One region of the Streptosporangium sp. NPDC000509 genome, then DNA from elsewhere that is predicted to be linked to it. Evidence: predicted binding sites of a transcription regulator. Region 1 holds the regulator's gene; each other region holds the start of a gene.
What was found. The regulator HrcA, encoded in region 1, represses chaperone genes, less so after heat shock. The targets are predictions, from matches to a motif close to TTGGCACTCTCNNNNNGAGAGTGCCAA.

Region 1 (5,151 bases):
CGTCTGGAGCACCGCCGCCGCGACGACGCCGGCCGTCGAGGTGCGCAGCACCGTCGGCCCGAGCAGCGCAGGCACCGCCTTGGCCTCGCGGAACGCGGCGATCTCCTCCCCTGACACCCCGCCCTCCGGTCCGACCACCACGACGATGTCGCCGCCCGCGGGGAGAGGCAGGCCGGACAGCGGGGAGGCGGCCTCCTCGTGCAGTACGACGCCCAACGCCGCCGCCGACAACAGGCCGGCCACCTTCGCGGTGGACGCGAGCTCCGTCACCTCCGGCAGGTGAAAGCGGCGCGACTGCTTGCCCGCCTCGCGCGCCGTGGAGCGCCAGCGGGCCAGCGCCTTGGCCGCCCGCTCGCCCTTCCACTGGGTGACGCACCTCGCCGCGGCCCAGGGGACGATCACGTCGACCCCCGCCTCGGTCATCATCTCCACGGCCAGCTCGCCCCGGTCGCCCTTGGGCAGGCCCTGGACCACGACCAGGCGCGGCGACGGCACGGGCACGTCGTGGCGGCGCAGCACCTCGACCCGGAGCGAGTCTCTGCCCGCCTCGGTCACCACACACTCGGCGACGGAGCCCGCCCCGTCGGTCAGGTCGAGCCGCTCACCCGCCCGCAGCCGCCGTACGGCCGCCGCGTGGCGTCCTTCGGGACCGCCGAAGACGAACTCCGGCCTGGCCAGGTCGGCCGGGTCCGCCAGGAAGACCGGGACGGTCATGGGCCGTCCGGGCGGACCGCCCCGAGGTGCCCCCGGCAACGCGACCGGGACGATGCCTCGGGACGGACCCGACGCCCCGGCCGGGAACCTGCACCGGGCAGGGTGCGGGCCGGACCGTGACGACGCAACCGGAAGCGGGGCGGAGCGGCCGTTGAGACCTGGTCAGCGGCCATTGAAAGCGTCCCGCAGGCGGGAGAAGAAGCTCTGCTGCCCGGGGGCGAACTTACCGGGCGGGCGCTCCTCGCCGCGGAGCCTGGCGAGCTCCTTCAGGAGCGTCTCCTGCTCAGCGTCGAGGCGGGCGGGGGTCTCCACGTTCACATGGATCAGCAGGTCGCCTCGGCCCGTCTCGTTCAGCCGTTGCACGCCCCGCCCGTAGAGGGGGATCGTCTGCCCGGACTGCGTGCCGGGACGGATGTCGAGCTCCTCGGCGCCGTCGAGCGTCTCCATGGTCAGGATGGTGCCGAGCGCGGCCGCGGTCATCGGGATCTGCACGGTGCAGTGCAGGTCGTCGCCGCGCCTCTCGAAGATCTCGTGGGGACGCTCGACGATCTCCAGGAACAGGTCTCCGGGCGGACCCCCGCCCGGGCCGATCTCGCCTTCGCCGGCGAGCTGGATGTGGGTGCCGTCCTCGACACCGGCCGGGATGCGGACCTTGATGGTCCGCCGGGTGCGAACCCGGCCGTCACCCGAGCACTCCTGGCAGGGATTGCGGATGATCGATCCGAAGCCGCCGCACTGGGGGCAGGGGCGGGAGGTCATGACCTGGCCGAGGAAGGACCGGGTGACCTGGGAGACCTCTCCCCGACCGTGACACATGTCACAGGTGTCGGGGTGGGTGCCGGCCGCGGCCCCTGAGCCCGTGCAGACCTCACAGACCACGGCGGTGTCGACGACCAGCTCGCGGGTCGTGCCGAAGCCCGACTCGCGCAGGTCGAGCTCGACCCTGATGGTCGCGTTGCGCCCGCGGCGGGCACGGGAGCGGGGGCCTCGGCCACCGCCTCCACCGGCCGCGCCGAAGAAGGCGTCCATGATGTCGCTGAACGGGAAGCCGGCGCCGAAGCCCCCGGCGCCCGCACCGCCGCCCGCGGCGAACGGGTCGGCACCCATATCGTACATCTGCCGCTTGCCGGAGTCGGACAGGACCTCGTAGGCCTGTGTGATCTCCTTGAAGCGCTCCTGAGTCTCAGGATCGGGGTTGACGTCGGGATGCAGCTCGCGTGCCAGGCGGCGGTACGCCTTCTTGATCTCTTCCGCACTGGCGTCACGGCGCACCCCGAGGGTGCCGTAGTAGTCGCTCTTAGCCACTTTTCGTTGACCTCTTATGATGCAGCCAGAATCTGGCTGACGTAGCGTGCCACCGCGCGCACCGCGCCCATCGTGACCGGGTAGTCCATTCGCGTCGGGCCCAGCACACCGAGCCGGGCGAGTTGCTTGTCCCCGGAACCGTATCCAGCGGCGACGATGGATGTGCCCTGGAGTCCGGTGTAGGGGTTCTCCGAGCCGATCCGCACGGTCAGCGCGGAAAGGTCCGAGGTCTCACCGAGCAGTCGCATGAGCACGACCTGCTCTTCCAGGGCCTCCAGCACGTCGCGGAGCCCGACGGTGAAGTCGGCTCCCGCGAGGTTGGCGGCCCCGGCAAAAACGATCTTCTCATCATGCCTGTCCACCAGGGACTCGAGCAGTACGGACAGGATAGTCGCCGCGAGCGGTCGATCCTCCGCGGGCAACCGCTCCGGCAGATCGGCGACCCGGTCGGGAACGCTGGTGAGCCCGCATCCGTCGAGGGAGGCGTTGAGCATCGCGCGCAGGTGTGCCACGCGCTGCTCGTCGATGACGTCGGGCACCTCGATCACGCGCTGCTCGACCCTGCCGGTGTTGGTGATCAGCACGAACATCAGCCGGCGCTCGCTCAGCGGCACCAGCTCGACGTGCCTGACCGTCGAGTGGGTCAGCGTCGGATACTGCACCACGGCGACCTGCCGGGTGAGCTGGGCCAGCAGCCGCACCGTCCGCATGACGACGTCGTCGATGTCCACGGCACCCGCGAGGAAACTCTCGATCGCCTTGCGTTCCGCGCTCGACAGGGGTTTCACCTGCGAGAGCCTGTCGACGAAGAGCCGGTAGCCCTTGTCGGTGGGCACCCGGCCGGCACTGGTGTGGGGTTGGGCGATGTAGCCCTGCTCCTCCAGCATCGCCATGTCGTTGCGGATCGTCGCCGGGGACACCCCCAGGTTGTGCCGGTCCGCGAGAGCCTTCGACCCCACCGGTTCGTTGGTGGACACGTAGTCCTCGACGATGGCGCGGAGCACGGCGAGCTTGCGGTCGTCGACCAACGTGGTCACCTCCCTGCCTGCGTTCAGAGGGAAACACGAGGCTTGGCACTCTGTGTTCCCGAGTGCCAAGTGTACGGCCCCCGCACGGAAGGCGCGATAAGCGAAAGCGGTGGATGATGACGGCAAGCCTTTGTCAAGTCAACTGCTATCGCGATCCAAGCGGTACCCACCACAATTTGCACATGTCCAACGATTTTGGTTCTTATCCGGGCGACGCCTCCCGCGGCCCCGGTCACGGCGGCCCTCAGCAGCCGTATGGTCAGCAGTACGGCCAGCAGCAGCCCGGCCAGCAATACGGTCAGCAGCCGTACGGCCAGCAGCCCCCCTCGTACGGTTACGCCCCTCCCGGTTACGGCGCCCCGCAGGGACCGCCTCCCAGCGGAAAGATCAAGCCTGGCATCGGGTGGATCGTCGGGGTCTGGTTGCTCGCCCTGGTCAGCATCGTCGTCGGCATCGGCGGCTTCGCCGGTGGCATCCTCGGCGCGGTCACCGACGCGGCCCCGACGCGGACGTTCGCCCCCGGCGAGACCGCGACGGTCGCGCTCGACCCGGCGGACAAGCCGGCGATCTACGTCGCCACCGGCGGGCCCACCAAGTTCGAGTGCACGCTCACCGGCGGTACGAGCACGCCCCGCCTGCAGAAGCCGGACATCCAGCAGACCGTCGCGGGATCCGACGGCGTCACCTGGGAGATGGGCCTGCGGGTCGGCGTGGACCAGGCGGGCGACTACCAGGTCCAGTGCTCCGCCGACCCCGCCGACGGCACGACCTTCGGCGTGGGCAGGGAACTGTCCGCCGACTCGCTGGTGGGCGGGGTGGCCGCCCTGTTCTTGATCCCCGGCATCGGGATTCTGCTCGCCATCGTCGTGACGATCGTCGTGCTGGTGAAGCGCAGCGGTGCCCGCAAGCGCCAGGCCGCCGCCGCGTCGTCGATGGGGCAGTGGGGACAGCCGGGACCCTACGGCAGGTGACGCCGGTGTTTGCTAGCGTCCCACCTGATCCCCGGCGAGAGAGGGTGGCGGTCGGTGATGTACGAGCGTGACGTTCTGGCGGGAGACTGGCGGCGCCCGCGCAGGGGGACGATCCCCCAGGTGCCCGCGGAGCTCGACCTGGTCGTCGAGGACGCCGACGGCGGCTTCTGTGGCGCCGTGGTGGCCTGCGACAAGGAGGCCGTCACCCTGGAGGACCGCTTCGGGCGCCGGCGGGTCTTCCCGCTGGAGCCGGCCGCCTTCCTTCTGGAGGGCAGGGTCGTGACCCTCGTACGACCCGCCGCCGCGCCGCGCGGCCCGAGGCGGAGCGCGTCGGGTTCCATCGCGGTCGAGGGCCTGCGGGCCCAGGTCGCGAAGGAGAGCCGGATCTACGTGGAGGGCGTGCACGACGCCGCGCTCGTGGAGAAGGTCTGGGGGCACGACCTGCGGGTCGAGGGCGTGGTCGTGGAGTATCTGGAGGGGGTCGACCACCTGCCCTCGATCGTCGAGGAGTTCGGCCCGGGGCCGGGGCGGCGGCTGGGTGTGCTCGTCGACCACCTCGTCCCCGGTTCCAAGGAGAGCCGGATCGTCGCGCGGATCTCCTCACCGCACGTACTGATCGTCGGGCACCCGTTCGTGGACGTCTGGCAGGCGGTCAGACCGCAGGTGCTCAGGATCCCCTCCTGGCCGTCGGTGCCCCGCGGGGTGCCCTGGAAGGAGGGTGTCATCGCCGCGCTGGGCTGGGATGTGGAGCCTGCCGCCGCATGGCGCCGCATTCTCGGATCGGTCACGACATATGCCGATCTGGAGCCAGAGCTCCTCGGCCCCGTCGAGGAGCTGATCGACTTCGTGACGGTTCCGGACGAGGACGGATAGGCCGTCAACCCATCAGGAGGGGACATGAGCGAGAACCCCGAAGGCCCATCGGCCGACGACCCGACGCGGCGGGTCGGCAACCCTCCGCCGGACCACTCCTGGCCGGGGCAGAGCACCCCGCCCCCGGACCAGGGATACGGGCCCGGCGGCCAGGGTCACCCCCCACCGGGCCAGGAATACGGATCCCACGGGCAACCGGACCAGCGGTACGGGGGCTACCCGCCGTACACCTCCCCGTACACCTCCCCGTACGCCTCCGA
Region 2 (5,151 bases), on a different contig from region 1:
GGGCGCTGTCGGCGGAGACCACGATCCTGGAAGGAGGGCCACCGACGGGGATCGTGGCGACGACCTTGTTGGTCCTGGTGCTGATCACCGACACGGTGTCGGAGCCCTGGTTGGCCACGTAGACGTAGAGGCCATTGGGGGCGAACCTGATTCCGAACGGGTTCTCGCCGACCGGGACGGTGGCGATGACCCTGTTGGTCACCGTGCTGATCACCGACACGGTGTCGGAACCCTGGTTGGCCACGTAGACACGGCGGTAGGGAATGGCGGTGATCCTGAACGGGTTCTCGCCGACCCGGACGGTGGCGATGACCCTGTTGGTCACCGTGCTGATCACCGACACGGTGTTCTTTAGCACATCGGTCACGTAGACACGGGTGCCGCCGTAGGAGACGTCGATCCCGATGGGGCTGCCGCTGACGGGGATGGTCGCGGTGACCTCCCTGGTCGTCGCGTCGATCACCGACACGGTGTTCGACTGCGAGTTGGCCACGTAGACATGCGCGTTGTCGGGAGCGACCGCCACCCCGACGGGGTTGTCGCCGACGGGGATGCTCGCGGTGACCTTGTTGGTCGTCGCGTCGATCACCGACACGGTGTTCGACTGCGAGTTGGCCACGTAGACGACGTTGTTCGGCGGCGTGTCCGCCGCGTCCGCGGCCGTCGGCGCCACTGGACCGGCCGCGATGGCCAGCGCCGCCACGACGGGAAGAAGACGCGACCGCCACCCGCCCTCGGGGGTTTTCCAGTGGTGGTGATACATCGTCATCCTCCGCCGCGCCGTCAAGAAACCCGTTGTCGCAACAAACACTTCGTTCTATGACCACACGGCATCGCGTTCAGGAAACGACGCACCGGCTCGCACTATCGTTTCACCCACCTTTGTCCACTCATTGCCTGGCGGCACCGAAGCCGGCCGGACGGCATGGAGGTGATCGGGCCCTTTCGGCCCCACCCGGCCTTGCGAGCCCCCTCCTCACCCGCGTCTCCGCACACCGGCCGCCGGATCAGGCTCCCTTCCGGTGGCGCCCCCCAGGGCGGCTCTCTCAAGGAGGTACGGCGACCGATGGCCGGCATCACCTCGGGAAAATACGCCAAAGAGGCGACCCCGAAGTTTCGGGGTCGCCTCTTTGACTGAAAGCGGTTGGACTCAGAAGTCCATGTCGCCGCCGCCGGGCATGGCGGGAGCGGCCGCGGCCTTCTCGGGCTTCTCGGCGATGACGGCCTCGGTGGTGAGGAACAGCGCCGCGATGGACGCCGCGTTCTGCAGCGCGGAACGCGTCACCTTGGCCGGGTCGATGATGCCCGTCTCGAACAGGTTGACGTACTCGCCGGTGGCGGCGTTGAGGCCCTCGCCCGCGGGAAGGTTGCGCACCTTCTCCACGACGACTCCGCCCTCAAGGCCGGCGTTCACCGCGATCTGCTTCAGCGGCTCCTCCAGAGCCTTCTTCACGATCGCGGCACCGGTGGCCTCGTCGCCGGAGAGCTCCAGCTTGTCGAACGCCTTCGCGCCGGCCTGCAGCAGCGCCACGCCACCGCCGGGGACGATGCCCTCCTCGACGGCCGCCTTCGCGTTGCGAACGGCGTCCTCGATGCGGTGCTTGCGCTCCTTGAGCTCGACCTCGGTCGCGGCACCGGCCTTGATGACGGCCACGCCGCCGGCCAGCTTGGCCAGACGCTCCTGGAGCTTCTCGCGGTCGTAGTCGGAGTCGGTGTTGTCGATCTCGGCGCGGATCTGGTTGACCCGGCCGGCGATCTGCTCGGCGTCACCGGCACCGTCGACGATGGTGGTCTCGTCCTTGGTGACGATGACCTGGCGGGCGCGGCCGAGCTGGTCCAGGGTGGTGGACTCCAGCTTCAGGCCGAGGTCCTCGCTGATGACCTGGGCACCGGTCAGGATGCCGATGTCGCCCAGCATCGCCTTGCGACGGTCACCGAAACCGGGTGCCTTGACCGCGACCGAGCGGAACAGGCCACGGATCTTGTTCACGACCAGGGTGGCCAGGGCCTCGCCCTCGACGTCCTCGGCGATGATCAGCAGCGGCTTGCCGGCCTGCACGACCTTGTCGAGAACCGGGAGCAGGTCCTTGTTGGCGGACACCTTGGAGTTGACGACGAGGATGTACGGGTCGTCGAGGACGGCCTCCATACGCTCCGGGTCGGTGACGAAGTACATCGAGGTGAGGCCCTTGTCGAAGCGCATGCCCTCGGTGAGCTCAAGCTCGAGACCGAAGGTGTTGCTCTCCTCGACGGTGATGACGCCTTCCTTGCCGACCTTGTCCATCGCCTCGGCGATCATCTCGCCGATCTGCGGGTCGCCCGCGGAGATGGACGCCGTGGAGGCGATCTGCGCCTTCGTCTCCACGTCCTTGGCGAGCTTGGACAGCTCCTCCGACACGCGCTCGACGGCGGCCTCGATGCCCTTCTTCAGGGACATCGGGTTCGCGCCGGCGGCGACGTTGCGAAGACCCTCGCGTACGAGAGCCTGGGCGAGCACGGTGGCGGTGGTGGTGCCGTCACCCGCGACGTCGTCGGTCTTCTTCGCGACCTCCTTGACGAGCTCGGCCCCGATCTTCTCCCACGGGTCTTCGAGCTCGATCTCCTTGGCGATGGAGACACCATCGTTGGTGATGGTGGGGGCGCCCCACTTCTTCTCCAGCACGACGTTACGGCCCTTGGGGCCGAGGGTCACCTTGACGGCGTCCGCGAGCTGGTTCATGCCACGCTCGAGACCGCGCCGGGCGTCCTCGTTAAACGCGATCATCTTGGCTGCCATACGGCTAACCTCCCAGAGAAAGGGTGGCTTACACCGGACCGAGCCGACGCCCGCGACGGCATGTGGGCCCACGACTCCGTTCGGCGGGCCCCATCGCCTCGATCCAGGATTGGCACTCTCTATGCGTGAGTGCCAAGAATCTGTTTAGCACTCTACCCCGACGAGTGCAAGCCGCGCCCCGTTGACCTGGGCCGCGCGTGGGACGATCTTCAGCTTCACGTCACGTCCGCGAAGATCCCGCGTCACGTCGGCGTACGCGATACGTCATCATCGGCGTCATTGGGGCCTTTGGGGGCACTGTCGGGCACTGGCGGGCACTGGCGTCATTGCCGTTGTTGGCGCATGCCCGAACGACACGAACGCCCGGCTCGCCGGATGAGGGCGAGCCGGGCCTGGGCGGTGGGGGTTCAGCGGACCGCGACACCTCGGGACCCGCCGGATCCTCCCTGCGAATTCATGAAACGGCCGCGTCAGACCGCCCGGACGGATTCCGCCTGGGGACCCTTCTGCCCCTGGGTGATCTCGAACTCGACCCGCTGCCCCTGCTCCAGGGCGCGGTAGCCATCCATCATGATCGCGGAGTAATGGACGAACACATCCTTACCACCGTCTACCGCGATGAAGCCGTAGCCCTTGTCCGCGTTGAACCATTTGACGGTGCCCTGCGCCACTTGCGACTCCTCTTACTGGTCTTAAAGGACGACGCCCATTCCTCTCGCGAAGTCCCCAATCTCCGGGGCGGACTTCGCCACGTCGATCGTTCCGACCATACCTGTGGGAAGCGGTCGGGCAACAGAGTCAAGCACCAAACTACCTCTTTACGAGAGCTTTTATCACGAGGAGAAAGTTTCATCATCACTACTAGTTAGTCAGGGGTTACATTATTCGTGCACGCGACAAATATGAGCTTCTGTCATAAAACACGGCACCCGCCCGGCCGGAGCCGGGCGGGTGCCGTGGATTCGCGGGTTCCCCTGGGGATGACGCGGTGCGACGCGAGGCGGTCAGGGCCGCGTCAGGACGGAGGAGTCAGCCTCCGGCCACCGCCGGGATGATGGAGATCTGAACACCGGAGGGCGTCGCCGTGTCGAGGTTGTCGGCGAAACGGACATCCTCATCCCCCACGTAGACATTGACAAAACGTCGGATCTTTCCCGATTCATCGAGAATCCGGGCACCGATCCCCGGGAAGTCCGCGTCGAGCTTCTGAAGAACATCGCGCAGGGTCTCGCCTTCTCCGTTCACCTCGGCGGCACCATCGGTGCAAGTCCGGAGAATCGTCGGAATCCGCACAGAAACGCTCATAATTCAGTACCTTTCACGATTTCTAGGCGATAGCCGCACGGAATGCGTCAAGAGAGGGTCGAATCACTGCGGTCGGGCGCGCCTCCGCGGCCACCGCGTCCAGGGTCTTGAGACCGTCGCCGGTGTTGAGGACCACGGTCTCGGCGTCGGGGTCGAGCGTGCCCGAGGCGACCAGCTTGCGCAGCACCCCGACGACGACGCCTCCCGCCGTCTCGGCGAAGATGCCCTCGGTCCTCGCCAGCAGCCGGATCGAGTCGACGATCTCGGCGTCGGTGACGTCCTCGACCGCGCCGCCGGTGCGGCGGGCGATGTCCAGGACGTACGGCCCGTCGGCCGGGTTGCCGATCGCGAGCGACTTGGCGATCGTGTCCGGCTTGACCGGCCGGATCACGTCATGACCCGCCTTGTAGGCGGCCGAGACCGGGGAGCACCCCTCGGCCTGGGCGGCGAAGATCTTGTACGGCCTGTCCTCGACCAGGCCGAGCGCGATCAGCTCCTTGAAGCCCTTGTCGATCTTCGTGAGCTGCGAGCCGGAGGCGACCGGGATGACGATCTGGTCGGGAAGACGCCAGCCGAGCTGCTCGGCGATCTCGTAGGCGAGCGTCTTGGACCCCTCCGCGTAGTACGGCCGGAGGTTGACGTTGACGAAGCCCCACTGGTCGCCCAGCTCGTCGCCGATGAGCTCGGAGCAGAAGCGGTTCACGTCGTCGTAGGTGCCCTCGATGCCGATGAGCCTGCCGCCGTACACGGAGGCCATGACAATCTTGGCCTGCTCCAGGTCGGAGGGGATGAACACGCAGGCGTCCAGCCCGGCCCGCGCGGCGGCGGCGGTCACGGCGCCGGCGAGGTTGCCCGTGGAGGAGCAGGAGAGGGTGTGGAAACCGAAGTTGCGTGCCGCCTCGACGGCGATGGCCACCACGCGGTCCTTGAAGGAGTGGGTGGGGTTGCCGGAGTCGTCCTTCACGTGCAGCGAGCGGATGCCCAGCTCGCGGGCGAGGTTGCCGGCGTTGACGAGCTTGGTCCAGCCGGGCGCCATGTTGGGCTTGGCGGCCACGTCCTCGGGGACGGGC
Region 3 (5,151 bases), on a different contig from region 1:
TCTCCGCGATCCAGCGGGCCGGCTCGACGAGAGCCTTGCGGACGATGGAGACACCGGTCGCCTCGTCACCGGTCAGGCCCAGGTCGTCGAGGACCTTGGAGACGTGGATGAGCGCGGAGCCACCGCCGGAGACGATGCCCTCCTCGATCGCCGCACGCGTCGCCGAGATGGCGTCCTCCAGGCGGTGCTTCTTCTCCTTCAGCTCCACCTCGGTGGCCGCGCCGACCTTGAGCACGCAGACGCCGCCGGAGAGCTTGGCGAGACGCTCCTGGAGCTTCTCGCGGTCCCAGTCGGAGTCGGACTGCTCGATGGCGAGCTTGATCTCCTTGACGCGGTCGGCGATCGCCGCGGCCTCACCGGCACCGTCGACGACGGTGGTGGAGTCCTTGGTGATGACGACGCGCCGGGCGGTGCCCAGCACCTCCAGGCCGACGTGCTCCAGCTTGAGGCCGATCTCCTCGCTCACGACCTGGCCACCGGTGAGGATGGCGATGTCCTGCAGCATGGCCTTGCGGCGGTCACCGAAGCCCGGTGCCTTGACGGCGACGGAGGTGAAGGTGCCACGGATCTTGTTCGTGACGAGGACCGCGAGGGCCTCGCCCTCGACGTCCTCGGCGATGACCAGCAGGGCCTTCTTCGTCTGCGCGATCTTCTCGAGCAGCGGCAGGAAGTCCGCGACAGAGGCGATCTTGCCCTGGGTGATCAGGATGTAGGGGTCCTCCAGGATCGCCTCCATGCGCTCCTGGTCGGTCACCATATAGGGCGACAGGTAACCCTTGTCGAACTGGAGACCCTCGGTGAACTCGAGCTCCAGGCCCATGCTGTTGGACTCTTCGACGGTGATGACACCGTCCTTGCCCACCTTGTCGAACGCCTCGGCGATCAGCTCGCCGATCTTGGCGTCCTGCGCGGAGATCGTCGCCACATTCGCGATCTCCTTCTTGTCCTCGACCGGACGGGCCGACTCGATCAGCCGGTCGCTCACGGTCCTGGCCGCGATGTCGATGCCGCGCTTGAGGGAGAGCGGCTGCGCTCCGGCGGCCACGTTGCGCAGACCCTCGCGGACCATGGCCTGGGCCAGGACCGTCGCGGTGGTGGTGCCGTCACCGGCGACGTCGTTGGTCTTGGTCGCCACTTCCTTGGCCAGCTGGGCGCCCAGGTTCTCGTACGGCGTCTCCAGCTCGACCTCGCGGGCGATGGTGACACCGTCGTTGGTGATGGTGGGCGCACCGAACTTCTTGTCGATGACGACGTTGCGGCCGCGCGGGCCCAGCGTCACCTTGACCGCGTCCGCGAGAGCGTTCACGCCGCGCTCGAGAGCTCGGCGCGCGTCCTCCTCGAACGACAGGGTCTTCGGCATGACAATCCTCTCTATAAGTACGTCGGCGCATCAAAGCCCCGGGCGCTGACGCGACCCGGGGCTCGATACGTCATCTTTGTGAAGCGAGAACTACTTCTCGATGATGGCGAGCACGTCACGGGCGGAGAGCACGAGATACTCCTCGCCGTTGTACTTCACCTCGGTGCCGCCGTACTTGCTGTAGAGGACCACGTCGCCCTCCTTGACGTCGAGCGGAATCCGCTTCTCGCCCTCGTCGTCCCAGTTGCCGGGACCCACCGCGAGGACCTTGCCCTCCTGCGGCTTCTCCTTGGCGGTGTCCGGGATGACCAGACCGGAAGCGGTGGTCTGCTCGGCCTCAAGCGGCTGGACCACAATGCGGTCGCCGAGCGGCTTAACGGGAACCTTGGTGGCGGTCGTCACGTCGGACCTCCCCTTCAGATATGAATGATCTAGAAGAGGCGACCAGCGGTCTGCCGTCGCGGGTGTCAGACCTGCCTCGTCGCATGTATTTGGCACTCTCACCGGGAGAGTGCCAATACGGAACAGTATGCAAGGTGGCCTTGACAGTCAACACGAAGCACCCCTTCTCCGCTTCACGCGAACGTCAAACCAGGTGGAAGCCCTACGGCGAAGCCCTACGGCCGAGGCGGTAGCGTCGGCCGATGTGAATCTCGACGCATTCCGGGAGCTCCTCACCCAGCGCGGCCAGGAGGCTCTGGGCGCCGCGGCCGAGACCGCCGCCGACGACCCGGTGACGGCGGTGACGAGGTTAAGGAAGATCTACGACGCGGACCTGACCTCCGCGGCGCTCACCCAGGCGACGCTCAGGCTGCGCGCGAGGGAGAAGTTCGGCGCCGACGCCGATCTCATGTACTTCACCCGGACCGGCCTGGAGCAGGCCACCCGTCGCGAGGTCGCCGACCACAGGGCGCGGCGCCTCCCCGCGGGCTCGCGGGTCGCCGACGTCTGCTGCGGCATCGGCGGCGACCTCCTCGCCCTGGCCAGGGCCGGGTGCTCCGTCGAGGCCGTCGACGCCGACCCGCTCACCGCCGCGATCGCCCAGGCCAACGCCGACGCCCTGGGCTTCGGCGACCGGGTCTCGGTCCGCGCCGCCGACGCCTCCACCCTGGACCCGGCCGCCTTCGACGTCCTGTTCGCCGACCCCGCGCGCCGCGGCGCGCGGGGCCGGACCTTCGACCCGATGGGATACTCACCGCCCTGGCCCGCCGTGCTGGAGATGGTGGCCCGAGCCGGGGCCGCCTGCCTGAAGGTCGCCCCCGGGATCCCGTACGAGTTCGTCCCCGAGGGCGCGGAGGCCGAGTGGGTCTCGTACAGAGGCGACGTCAAGGAGGCCGTGATCTGGTGCGGTGCGCTGGCGGGCGAGACGGCGCGCAGGGCCACGATCCTGCCGTCGGGGGCCACGATGACCCCCGACCCCGCCCTCGGCGATCCCGCCACCGGCCCCGCGGGACGCTACATCTACGAGCCGGACGGCGCGGCGATCCGCGCCCACCTGGTCGCGGAGATCGCCGCGTCGGTCGGCGGGCACCTGCTCGACCCGCAGATCGCCTACATCACCGGTGACACCGCGACGCCGACGCCGTGGGCGTCGCGGTACGAGGTCCACGAGACGCTGCCGTTCTCGCTCAAGCGGCTGCGGGCGGCGCTCCGCGAGCGCGGCGCCGGCAATGTGACGATCAAGAAGCGTGGCTCCGCGGTGGACGTCGACCGCCTCAGGAAAGACCTCCGACTTTCCGGCGGTGAATCCGCGGTGGTCATTCTCACCCGAATCGGTGACCGGCCGTTCGCCTTCGTGTGCACCTCCGACTGACCGGCGGATCATCACCATCTGACCAGCCAAAATAGTCAATTCTTCCAGCCAACCGGCAATTCCTTTCTTTTATTCTCGCTGCCAGAAAACCCTGATCCAGGGGCTAAGGTTGCCGGGCGGGAGTTCTCTCTCGCCTGCGTTTCCCTCTCGTTCATCAGCAAATCCCATCAAACCCAACCGCGCGGCTGAGCGTCGGCGAGCGAAGGAGCTCTCGGTGGATCACTCCGACCACACCCTGCTCCAGGCAGGCGGCCAGGCCGCCATCTCCGACCGGATGCGTGAGCTCCTCGCCCGCGCGGCACAGGACCACGTCTACGAGCAGCGCACCCAGGGGGCCGTGCTCGACGAGATCCGGCGACGCCTGGAGGGCATGGAGTGGGTGCTTCGCGAGGTCAGGGAGCGCGAGATCGGCGGGCTGAACGGCACGCTGGAGTCCGTCCACGGCCGGCTGGACGACATCGCCGCCCGCCCGCCCTCCTGGGCCGAGGGCCTGGCCCAGCACGTCGAGGCGATACGCGACCACGTCGACGCCGTCGGCGAGCGGGTCGACTCCCTCGGCCGCCGTGTCGACACCGTCCGCGACCGGGTCGTCCCCCTGGGCGAGCTGCCGAGCCTGTGGACCGACCTCGGTTCCGTGGGCGAGAGCATGGACGAGGCGCTCACCCGCCTACGGGCGATCTCCGACGGCACCCAGGGCCTCGACGAGCAGGTGGGGCAACTGGCCGAGCACCTGGGCAGGCTCCAGGCCGACATGGGCGTCGCGGCGCACCGGTTCAGCCGCCTCGACCGGGCCGTGTCCGACCTCTCCCAGCGCACCGGGCGCGTCGAGGCGGGGATGCTCGACCTGGTGGCGAGCGTCCAGCAGGCCGTCGGCACGGCCACGGACCGGATGCTCGCCGCCGTCGAGCAGGTGAACGGCAAGGTCGACCTGGTGAGCGGAAGGGTCGAGCAGGTGGGCGCCAGGGTCGACCTGGTCGCGCCGAGGATCGACGAGCGCACCGCCGCCGTCGAGAGCCGCATCGACAGGCTGGACGGCCATCGCATGACGGCCGGTGGCCGCTTCGACACCCTCGACGAGCGCCTCGACGACATCGAGGGGCGCCTCACCTGCCGGATGGACGTCATCGACTCCCGGCTGTCCACGCTGGACGGGCGCGCGGAGAAGTCCGCAGAGCGTCTGGAGAGCCTGGACGAGCGCCTGGAGGACCTGCCGGCCGTGCTCGGCGTCGGCGCGCTCATCGGCGTTCAGACCGCCGAGCAGCGCGAGCGCTTCGACTCCCTGGACGAGCGCGTCATCAGGGCGGAGGCGGCGCTCTCCCCTCTCGCCGAGACGCTCCGCGCCCTGCCCGACCGCGACGAGCTCTCCGAGGCCCTGAGCGAGACCGTGGAGCCCGCGCACGCCGACCTCACCCGTCGTCTGAGCGCCCTGGAGGAGACCATGCTCGCCCTGGCCGAGGCGTTGCTCCGTCCCACCAGGGGCGACAAGGACTGACCTCGGTTCTCCGCCGAGGGCCGCTCCGGACCCTCCCCGGCCCCGCTCGGTCTTCGCGAAGATCCCGCCCGGCCTCACCGGTCCCGCTCGCCCCTCGCGGAAGATCCCGCCCGGCCCTCACCGTGTGGGGAGACCCGGGCCTCGCGGGGAGAGGACGAACCGCGCGAGAAGCACGGACGCCGTCAGCCGGAGCGGGTGGCATCGGCCGCCGGGCGCCTCCCCGCGCCTTCGACGACCTTCGCCTCGCGGCACAGGTTGTTCCTGACCACCGAGAGCAGGGACGACAGCTCGTCGGTCTGCTCGGCCGTCAGTCCGTTGGTCATCCGCCGGTGCACCTCGGCGAGGACCCGGTCCACCTCCGGGCGGAGCGCGTGCCCCTTGGGCGTGATGTCGACGATGCTGATCCGCCGGTTGGCGAGGTCGGGCCTGCGACTGACGAAACCGCTGCGCTCCAGGCGCTGCAGGGTCTTGGTCATGGTGGACACG

Region 2: groL (chaperonin GroEL) is a predicted target of HrcA. The motif match lies at 2,886-2,912, and genes of this name have one in related genera.
Region 3: groES (co-chaperone GroES) is a predicted target of HrcA. The motif match lies at 1,852-1,878, and genes of this name have one in related genera.

What each region holds. Positions count from the first base shown of each region.
Region 1 is NZ_JBIAYX010000008.1:232,516-237,666, reverse strand. Features, by position in the region: gene ACFY3D_RS16965 (16S rRNA (uracil(1498)-N(3))-methyltransferase) at 1-714, opposite strand, end outside; gene dnaJ (molecular chaperone DnaJ) at 877-2,019, opposite strand; gene hrcA (heat-inducible transcriptional repressor HrcA) at 2,034-3,047, opposite strand; gene ACFY3D_RS16950 (hypothetical protein) at 3,230-4,018, shown strand; gene ACFY3D_RS16945 (DUF3097 domain-containing protein) at 4,076-4,891, shown strand; gene ACFY3D_RS16940 (DUF4870 domain-containing protein) at 4,916-5,151, shown strand, end outside.
Region 2 is NZ_JBIAYX010000028.1:30,093-35,243, reverse strand. Features, by position in the region: gene ACFY3D_RS36340 (cytochrome D1 domain-containing protein) at 1-763, opposite strand, end outside; gene groL (chaperonin GroEL) at 1,151-2,776, opposite strand; gene ACFY3D_RS36330 (cold-shock protein) at 3,247-3,447, opposite strand; gene ACFY3D_RS36325 (MoaD/ThiS family protein) at 3,806-4,081, opposite strand; gene thrC (threonine synthase) at 4,104-5,151, opposite strand, start outside.
Region 3 is NZ_JBIAYX010000003.1:275,804-280,954, forward strand. Features, by position in the region: gene groL (chaperonin GroEL) at 1-1,360, opposite strand, end outside; gene groES (co-chaperone GroES) at 1,451-1,762, opposite strand; gene ACFY3D_RS07430 (methyltransferase domain-containing protein) at 2,007-3,173, shown strand; gene ACFY3D_RS07435 (hypothetical protein) at 3,388-4,665, shown strand; gene ACFY3D_RS07440 (MarR family winged helix-turn-helix transcriptional regulator) at 4,848-5,151, opposite strand, start outside.